2 regions of the Kurthia populi genome follow, and region 1 is predicted to be linked to the other one. Evidence: riboswitches for the same ligand, from Rfam matches in the RefSeq annotation. Region 1 holds a riboswitch; the other holds the start of a gene.

What was found. A riboswitch is a leader RNA that binds a small molecule or an ion and turns the genes downstream of it on or off. The one in region 1 is predicted to bind S-adenosylmethionine.
Region 2: another riboswitch for S-adenosylmethionine. It lies ahead of ACFSY7_RS01285 (methionine ABC transporter ATP-binding protein); the one in region 1 lies ahead of ACFSY7_RS00110 (O-acetylhomoserine aminocarboxypropyltransferase/cysteine synthase family protein).

Annotation. Positions count from the first base shown of each region.
Region 1 is NZ_JBHUOR010000002.1:12,970-17,832, reverse strand. Features, by position in the region: gene ACFSY7_RS00115 (homoserine dehydrogenase) at 1-655, opposite strand, end outside; gene ACFSY7_RS00110 (O-acetylhomoserine aminocarboxypropyltransferase/cysteine synthase family protein) at 892-2,166, opposite strand; SAM riboswitch class I at 2,268-2,373, opposite strand; gene ACFSY7_RS00105 (SLC13 family permease) at 2,620-4,095, shown strand; gene nfsA (oxygen-insensitive NADPH nitroreductase) at 4,226-4,863, shown strand, end outside.
Region 2 is NZ_JBHUOR010000008.1:41,786-46,648, reverse strand. Features, by position in the region: gene ACFSY7_RS01310 (acyl-CoA dehydrogenase family protein) at 1-1,104, shown strand, start outside; gene ACFSY7_RS01305 (arsenate reductase family protein) at 1,295-1,651, shown strand; gene gcvH (glycine cleavage system protein GcvH) at 1,795-2,175, shown strand; gene ACFSY7_RS01295 (toprim domain-containing protein) at 2,287-2,631, shown strand; gene ACFSY7_RS01290 (thioredoxin family protein) at 2,645-2,959, shown strand; SAM riboswitch class I at 3,015-3,120, shown strand; gene ACFSY7_RS01285 (methionine ABC transporter ATP-binding protein) at 3,281-4,306, shown strand; gene ACFSY7_RS01280 (methionine ABC transporter permease) at 4,296-4,863, shown strand, end outside.

The DNA.
Region 1 (4,863 bases):
AATCAGGCTGCTCACCAAATGCTAGTGCACAAAGAATCATGAGCTTACGGAATGCATCCTCACCCGACACGTCATTATGTGGATCAGCTTCCGCATAGCCTAAATCTTGTGCGGCCTTTAGTGCGACATCAAACGGTAATTCCTCTGCGCGCATTTGCGTTAGGATATAGTTTGACGTGCCATTTAAAATGCCTTGCACTTGTTTTACTTCATTGACGCGTAGTAGGTTTTGCATTGTTTTAATAACAGGCACGCCGCCCGCCGTCGTTGCCTCGTAGCCTACTTGTACACCTTTTTTCTTGGCCTTTAATTGTAGTTCTTGACCGTATCGTGCAAACATCACTTTATTCGCTGTGATAACGTGACATCCCTTTTCAATCGCTTGATCTAAGTAACCATACGCTGGGTCCTCACCTACAATACCTTCAAACACGACCTCTAAATCTGGAATCGCTAAAATATCGTCAAATGACTCTGTAAATAGTGAAGAATCAATACCTTCACGTACTTTTGATGCGTCACGCACTAAAATTTTTGCGACTTCAATTTCTACGCCTAACGTTTGTTTGAAATGCTCACGACGTTCATGAACGATGTTGTAAATGCCTTGTCCAACCGTACCGAAACCTAAGATTGCTGCCTTGACTGATGCCATATTTGTTCGCCTCCAAATGCTTTTTCTTCTAAACGCTCTTTTTGTACTTACCGAGAGTACAAATGTTCCTTCATTAGAAACAATTATACTTAGTTTAGACGATAAGGTGCATAATTTCAAGAAAATTCTTTCTTCGATGGACAATTGTCTCCTCTAGGCGGTCACAAAGTGTTCAATGGACAAACGAATGAGTTAGCCATTTTTTCTGTTGGTGGCAAATGAGCCGAGTTGATTTCTTAAATACTTGCGAATGCTTTTTCAAGCGCTGCAATAATGTCATCGGCGTTTTCTAAACCGATCGATAAACGCACAAGTTCCTCAGGCACGCCTGAAGCAATTAATTCTTCTGCGCTTAGTTGCTGATGTGTTGTCGATGCGGGGTGGATAATTAGTGAACGCGCATCGCCAACATTTGCGACATGTGAGAATAATTCAACTGTATCGATTAACTGACGACCTGCCTCGCGTCCCCCTTTAATACCAAATGTTAATACGGAGCCGGCACCATTTTTTAAATATTTTTTTGCAAGTGCAGCATTTTCACTCGTTTCAAGACCGTTGTAGCGAACCCATTCTACCTTGTCATGCCCGTCTAAAAATGCAGCAACTTTTGCGGCATTTTCATTGTGACGAGGTACACGTAAATGAATCGTCTCTAAACCTTGAATAAAGTTGAATGCAGCATCTGCACTTAATGTCGGACCGAAATCACGTAATAAAATGACACGAAGGCGCGTCGCAAAGGCGGCACTCGCTGCATCAATACCGTAACGAATCCCATGATATGAAGCATCTGGCTCTGTATAATCTGGGAATTTACCACGCGTCCAATCAAATTTACCCGCGTCGACAACAACGCCACCAATCGTTGTACCATGGCCACCAATCCATTTTGTCGCAGAGTGAATAACTACGTCTGCACCGAATTCGATTGGATTTGAACCGATTGGTGATGCGAATGTATTATCAATAATTAATGGAATATCATGTTTATGTGCAATGTCTGCTAATGCTTCTAAATCAGCAATGGTAAGACTTGGATTCCCAATTGTTTCAGCGTAAATCGCTTTTGTATTTTCCTGAATCGCCGCTTCAAACTCAGCTGGATGACGCTCATCTACAAAGGTCGCTGTAATGCCGTAGCGAGGCAGTGTGTTGGCAAATAAATTATATGTACCACCATATAGACTATTAGCTGCAACGATATGGTCCCCCGCACGCGCAATATTTAAAATCGAGAACGCAATGGCCGCCATACCTGATGATAGCGCTACTGCTGCTGTGCCACCTTCAAGAAGTGCGACACGCTTTTCAAATACATCGACTGTTGGATTCATAATACGAGAATAAATATTTCCCGGCTCCTCTAATGCGAATAACTTACGCGCATGTTCAGAGTCATTAAACTTATAGGCCGTTGTACGATAAATCGGTACTGCGATAGCACCTGTTTCTGGATCTGGCGTTTGGCCACCATGGATTGCGATTGTTTCTTTTTGAAATTCTGTCATATTCATTTCCTCCTAAAATTTTCCGATGGAACATCGGGAGAAAGAAGGAAAAATAAAAAACCCTTCTTCATAAGAAGAGGGTTGTATAAGCAATAGTCCTCCCCTTATCTTTCAGATCCGATTCAATCTGTAGGATTTAGCACCGTAGTAAAAATACTGGTTGCCGGGCATCGCAGGGCCTATTCCCTCCGCCACTCTTGATAAAGGTATATGATTTGATTTTTTTGTTCCATCTGATTGTACATCAGTATAACGAACTTACACATACGCGTCAACAGAATTTTCTAATTTTTTAAAATTTACTGTCTTTATAAGAAATATATGCACATATCCGCTAAAAAACATACTTCTTTCGCTCGTTAACGACTGCTGTTACGAAAGTTTTAACTTTTGCACAAAATTACATCCCTTAAACAGCCTATAATTGTAAGTAAAAGGAAGGTGTTATATGCTATGTCTGAAAAAAAAGAGAAAAAGAATTTAAAAGGATTATGGATTGCTTTAGCGTTTCTTGCTCTCATTATCATTACATTTCTTCCGAATAACGGCGATGTCCCAATTGCTGGTCAACGCAGTCTTGCCATCCTCGCATTTGCCGTTATTTTATGGGTGACAGAGGCTGTATCCTATCCAGTTAGCGCCGCAATGATTATTGCGATTACAGCAATTTCACTTGGCTTTGCGCCAACAATTGAAGACCCTTCTGCTACGTATACAACTGCTGGTGCCTTAAAAATGATTTTAGGAGGCTTCTCTAATTCTGCTGTTGCCCTCGTTGCCGCTGCACTGTTTTTAGCAGCAGCGATGCAAGCGACAAACCTGCATAAACGCTTAGCATTATGGATTTTAAATATTGTTGGTACTAAAACAAAAAACATTGTTTTTGGCGCCATTTTAGTATCAATTATTTTAGCATTTTTCGTGCCAAGTGCTACCGCACGAGCTGGCGCTGTTGTACCTATTTTACTCGGAATGGTTGCTGCATTTGGACTTGCTAAAAATAGTAGACTTGCCGCATTACTCGTTATTACAGCCGTCCAATCCGTATCCATCTGGAATGTCGGTATTAAAACCGCTGCCGCACAAAACATGGTTGCACTCAGCTTTATTAATAAAGAATTTAATGTTGATGTGTCATGGAGTCAATGGTTCCTTTATGCCGCTCCGTTCTCACTCATTATGTCCGTTATTTTATTTTTCGTGATGATCAAGCTTATCAAACCTGAAACAAATGTCATTGAAGGCGGCAAGGATGTTATTAGACAGCAGCTCGATGAATTAGGTAAATTAAAAGCTACTGAAATTCGCCTAATTGTCATTTCACTACTACTGTTATTTTTCTGGTCAACAGAAGGTCGCCTTCATCAATTCGATACAACAACAGTCACAATTTTTGCGATTGCATTATTATTAACACCAAAAATCGGTGTCTTCGAATCCTGGAAGTCTGTTGAAGCACTTATTCCATGGGGTACAATTATTGTTTTTGCAGTCGGTATCGCACTTGGTACTGTACTGCTTGATACACAGGGAGCTCAGTGGTTATCTTCCACTGTATTTGGTTCACTTGGCCTTGAACATATGCCAATTCTTTCAACAATTGCGCTAGTAAGTGCCTTTAATATTTTGATTCACTTAGGCTTTGCGAGTGCAACGAGCTTATCGTCTGCGCTCATTCCAATTTTAATCGCACTCACAACAACGATTCAACTCCCTGCAGATGCTATCGGCTTTGTCTTAATTCAGCAATTTGTTATTAGCTTTGGTTTCCTGTTACCAGTAAGTGCCCCGCAAAATATGCTAGCTTATGGTACAGGCGCCTTTACAGTCAAAGATTTCTTAAAGTCAGGGATTCCACTTACAATTGCCGGTTATTTACTCATATTATTATTCAGCGCAACCTACTGGAAATGGCTTGGCTTATTATAAACCGACCAACAGAGCGTTCAAAAATGAGCGCTCTTTTTTCATAAATTCAAAGCGCTTTTGGTAGCCACTAAATGGCAAAATCCGTTATAGTTAAACTGGATTTACAAACTTACATATAGGGGGCTTTTTTATGAATGATGTACAACAACAATTACGCAATCACACATCGGTGCGTAAATATACAGGCGAAGAAATTCCGAAAGAAAAAGTATATGAAATGTTAGAAACCGCTCAAATGGCAGCCACTTCTCATTTCGTCCAAGCCTATAGCGTCATCTATGTGACCGATGAAGAGAAAAAACAAAAACTCGGCGAGCTTTCAAAAAATGACTTCCAATTCAAAACTGCTGGCGCCTCACTCTTATTTTGCGTCGACTTCAAGCGCCTACAAATCGCTGGTCAAAAATACGGTGTCGATATTACGGCAGATACAGCCGAAAATATTTTAGTTGGTGTCAATGATGTTGGCTTATTCGCACAAAACTTCGTTGTAGCCGCTGAATCAGAAGGCTATGGCATTTGCTATATCGGTGGTGCACGTACAGGAGCCGCAGAAATTAGCGAGCTATTTAACCTGCCTGAGTACGTGTTCCCAATGTTTGCGATGACACTTGGTACACCGACAAAAACAAATGATTCAAAACCACGTCTACCAATCGATGCTATCGTCCACGAAAATGGCTATGATGTTGAAAAGTATGATGCGCTTTTATCTCAATATGATGAAGACTTAAATAACTATTACTTAAATCGTAATGCCAACCAAAA
Region 2 (4,863 bases), on a different contig from region 1:
AAATCATCTTCTACACGTACGCTTATTTTAGAGGACGTAGAAGTGCCAGTAGAAAACTTACTTGGTGAAGTAGGTCGCGGCCACATCATCGCGTTCAATATTTTAAATATTGGTCGCTACAAATTAGGCGTAGGTACAATTGGCTCGTCAAAACGCGCATTAGATATTACGATTCAATACGTTAATGAACGTAAGCAATTCAATACACCCATTTCTTCATTCAACTTAACAAAGGAAAAATTAGCGAATATGGCGGCACAAATCTATGCCTCTGAATCATTAATTTATCGTACAGTTGGGTACTTTGAGGACAATATGGGTCAAATGAGTGATGAAGAGAAAAAAGACGGTAAAAAGATTGCAGAAGCGATTGCAGAGTATGCGATTGAGTGCTCAATCAACAAAGTCTTTGGTTCAGAAGTACTTGATTATGTAGCGGATGAAGCGGTACAACTGCACGGTGGTTACGGCTACATGGCAGAATATGAAGTAGAGCGTATTTACCGCGATTCTCGTATCAACCGTATTTTCGAAGGAACAAACGAAATCAACCGTTTAATCGTTCCAGGTACATTTATGAAGAAAGCGATGAAGGGCGAATTACCGCTTCTTGAGCAAGCGCAAGCACTGCAGCAAGAAATCTTAGGTATGGTACCAGAAGAAATCGCAGACGAACCATTAGCACAAGAAAAATATTTAGTGAAAATGGCGAAAAAAGTGGCGTTACTTGCGGCAGGGACAGCAGCGCTTAAATATGGTAACAAGCTAGAAGATGAGCAAGAAATTCTTGTGAATATCGCCAATATCGCGAACCAATTATTCGCGATGGAATCAGCGGTATTACGTACGCAAAAAGCGATTGACCGCGATGGTGCAGACAAAGCGGCTCAAAAGCTATTGTATACAGAAATCTTCAGCCAAGATGCCTTTGAAACAATCTTAGCAGAAGCGCGTGATACGCTAGTGAACTCATCATCAGGTGACAACCAACGTATGATGCTATCAGCACTTCGTAAATTTGGTCGTTATGCACCGAAGAAAACGATTCGCTTAAAACGCCAAGCGGCAGAAGCATTAATTGCAGCTGAAAAATTCATCGTGTAAGTGACTCGGGTATGGAAGTAAGAGGCCTTACCCGAAAGACAACTACACAATACTCCCATATTACTGTAGGCCATGTAAATAATGAGAAGGGTAGATGCAGTGGGTGCGTCTATCCTTTTTCTTTTCGTATTTGCAAAGGCTTTCAAATGTCTATACAATAGAGGAAACGAGAAGGGGGTACGCATACAAAATGGCGATTCAGTTTTACCATTATCCAAAATGTACGACATGTAAAAAGGCGTCAAAATGGTTGAAAGATGAAGGCATCGACTTTACGGCATATGACATTACGACAGACACACCGACGAAGGATGAGTTACGCAAGTTTTATGAACTAAGTGGGCTTCCATTGAAGAAATTTTTCAATACATCTGGCATGAAATATCGTGAGTTAGGATTGAAAGATAAGCTTGCAGATATGTCAGAAGACGAACAATTAGCACTTTTAGCGTCAGATGGTATGTTAATCAAGCGTCCTCTCACTACGGACGGTAAAAAAGTAACTTTAGGCTTTAAAGAGCAGGAATTTGTCGAAGCGTACAAATAGTGTCCATTATGGACGACCAAAAATCGCTTGAAATGCTGTTGTAACAAGATGTATGACCTTTAGAAAGTTCGGAATTACCCTTGTCAACACGCGGAAAACGTGACACAATAAAGATGAAATTACATAAACGGAGGGAATAAACAATGAGCGTTCCAACAAATTTACGTTACACAGAAGATCACGAATGGGTTAAATTAGAAGATGGTAAAGCAGTAATCGGTATTACTGAATTTGCACAATCAGAACTTGGCGATATCGTATTCGTTGAACTACCAGCAGTAGGCGACGAAATCGGTGCTGGCGAATCATTCGGTAGTGTAGAATCTGTAAAAACAGTTTCTGAATTATACTTACCAATCGCTGGTAAAATTCTAGAAGTAAACGAAAACTTAGAAGATTCTCCAGAGCTAGTAAACGAATCGCCATACGAGCAAGCTTGGATGGTCGTTGTTGAACCTGCAAATGAAGCAGACGTTGAAAGTTTATTAACTGCAGAACAATATCAAGAAGCAATCGCTGAATAATATTAGCATCACAAAGAGCTACCTCAACTGGGGTAGTTCTTTTTTGTGTAGAGTGCATGCGCTGTGGTATAACTAAAGTAGAAGACGGGGAAGCTTGTGGAGGTGGCAGAAATGGTGACAGACAAGGTGTTAATCGTTGAAGGAAAGCAAGATAAGCTACGCATTTTGCCCATACTAAATGAAGTGGTCGAAATTATTTGTACGAATGGTACGATAAGTGAGGACCGACTAGAGGAGCTACTTGCACCGTATGAGGACAGTGACTTATATGTGTTTTTTGATGCGGATGAGTCCGGTGAGAAAGCGCGAAAGCTCGTGCAGCATTATTTTCCTCATGCCGAGCATTTATACACGCGACGAACGTATAAGCAAGTCGAGCATACACCGCAAAATTATTTAGCTTTCGTGCTAGCAGCAGCTGATTTTCAAGTGAATCCCGCCTATTTAATACGATAAGGAATGACATGTAATGAAAGAATGGTCTCGCGAAGAATGGGAGCAAGAACGTACAAAACATGACGTCACGGCTTTTTATTTATATACGCCAATGTGCGGCACATGTGCAGTAGCGTCTAAAATGATGGACGTCACAGAGCAGGTATTGCCACAAATCCCAATGGGGAAGGCAAATCTAAATTATATGGAACAAATTGCATACGATTATGAGATTGAAAGTGTGCCATGTCTACTAATTTCAGAGAATGGGCAAGTGCGCGATAAAGTATACGCATTTCAATCCGTACCAAATTTGTATGAAAAAATTTTAAATAAGTCATTGACGTAAAAATATCAGAGTGTTAAAGTAGAAACCAACAATAAAATAAAAACTTATGTCGTTACTCTTATTTAGAGAGGTGGAGGGAAGTGCCCTATGAAGCCCGGCAACCGTCGCAGTATGTGATATGGTGCCAATTCACGCAAAGTCATTACTTTGGGAGATGAGAGAACGGTTTGACACGATACGTTAAACCCTTCTGTTGCTCTAAAAAACAGAAGGGTTTTATTTTTTTTAGCAGTTTAAATTGGACGACGACAAAGCATAGTATAATTGTTGGAATTTGAATAATCAGAGAGTTCAAAAGTTTTAGAACAAGGTGGAATGACAGTGATTCAGTTAGATAATGTTTCAAAACAATACAAAACAGCGAATGGTTCTCTAACGGCTGTCGATAATGTGAGTTTAACAATTCAGGATCGAGAAATCTTCGGCATTATCGGATACAGTGGCGCCGGAAAAAGTACGATGATTCGTTTACTTAACGGCTTAGAAAAGCCGACATCAGGCGACGTGCTTGTCAATGATGTCAATATTTCAAAGGCACGCGGCAATGCACTACGCAATGCGCGTCATCATATCAGCATGGTATTCCAACATTTCAATTTATTATGGTCACGTACGGTAGCGGAGAACATCGCATTTCCACTTGAGATTGCGGGAGTGAAAAAGGATGCGCGTGAAAAGCGTGTGAAAGAATTGATTGCACTTGTTGGGCTAGAGGGACGTGATGATGCGTATCCATCGCAGTTATCAGGCGGTCAAAAGCAGCGTGTCGGCATCGCCCGCGCGCTTGCTAATAATCCAACTGTGCTGCTTTGTGATGAAGCAACCTCTGCACTTGACCCGGAAACAACGGATGCGATTTTAGACTTACTTGTGAGCATCAATGAAAAATTAGGCTTAACAATCGTGCTGATTACGCATGAGATGCACGTTATCCGTAAGATTTGTCATCGTGTGGCGGTCATGGAGAAAGGGAAGGTCGTTGAGCAAGGGAATGTTCTTGAAGTATTCCAAAACCCACAAGCACCGATTACAAAACGTTTCGTGACGCAAGCAACGTCAACGGGTCAAAAAGAATCGGTTGCACAAATGCTAGAGGATTACCGCGAAGGACAGTTAATTAAATTATTCTTTGTAGGCGATCAAACAGAGCAACCTGTCATTACAGAAATTATTCGCAAGTTTGCGGTAGACGTCAATATCGTACACGGTAATATCTCACCGACGAAGAGTGGCCCGTACGGCACGTTAATCGTCCAGTTGACTGGTTCAGATGCTGATGTCGCAGCTGCGATTCAATATTTAGAAAATAAGGGTATCAAATCGGAGGTGATTAGTGATGTTGACTAATTTATTTCCGAACGTCGATTGGGAAAAAATGTGGATAGCTACAGAAGAAACACTTTACATGACCGCTATTTCAACAATCTTAACGTTTATTATTGGTTTAGTATTAGGGATTGTATTATTCCTAACAAGTCCACATCAGTTATGGGCAAACAAGTTAGCAAACTGGCTAACAGGTGCGGTTGTGAACATTTTCCGTTCGATCCCGTTCATCATTTTAATTATTTTATTAATTCCATTTACAAAATTCCTACTAGGCACAATGCTTGGTGCGAATGCAGCGTTACCAGCACTGATTATTGGTGCAGCCCCATTCTATGCGCGTATGGTTTTAATTGGCTTACGTGAAATTGATAAAGGTGTGATTGAAGCAGCGCGCTCAATGGGTGCGAAAACATGGACAATTATTACAAAGGTATTAATTCCAGAGGCGTTACCAGCATTAATTTCAGGTATTACGGTAACGGCGGTAGCACTTGTCGGGTACACAGCAATGGCGGGTGTTATCGGCGCGGGTGGCTTAGGGAATCTAGCCTTCATGGATGGCTTCCAGCGTAGCC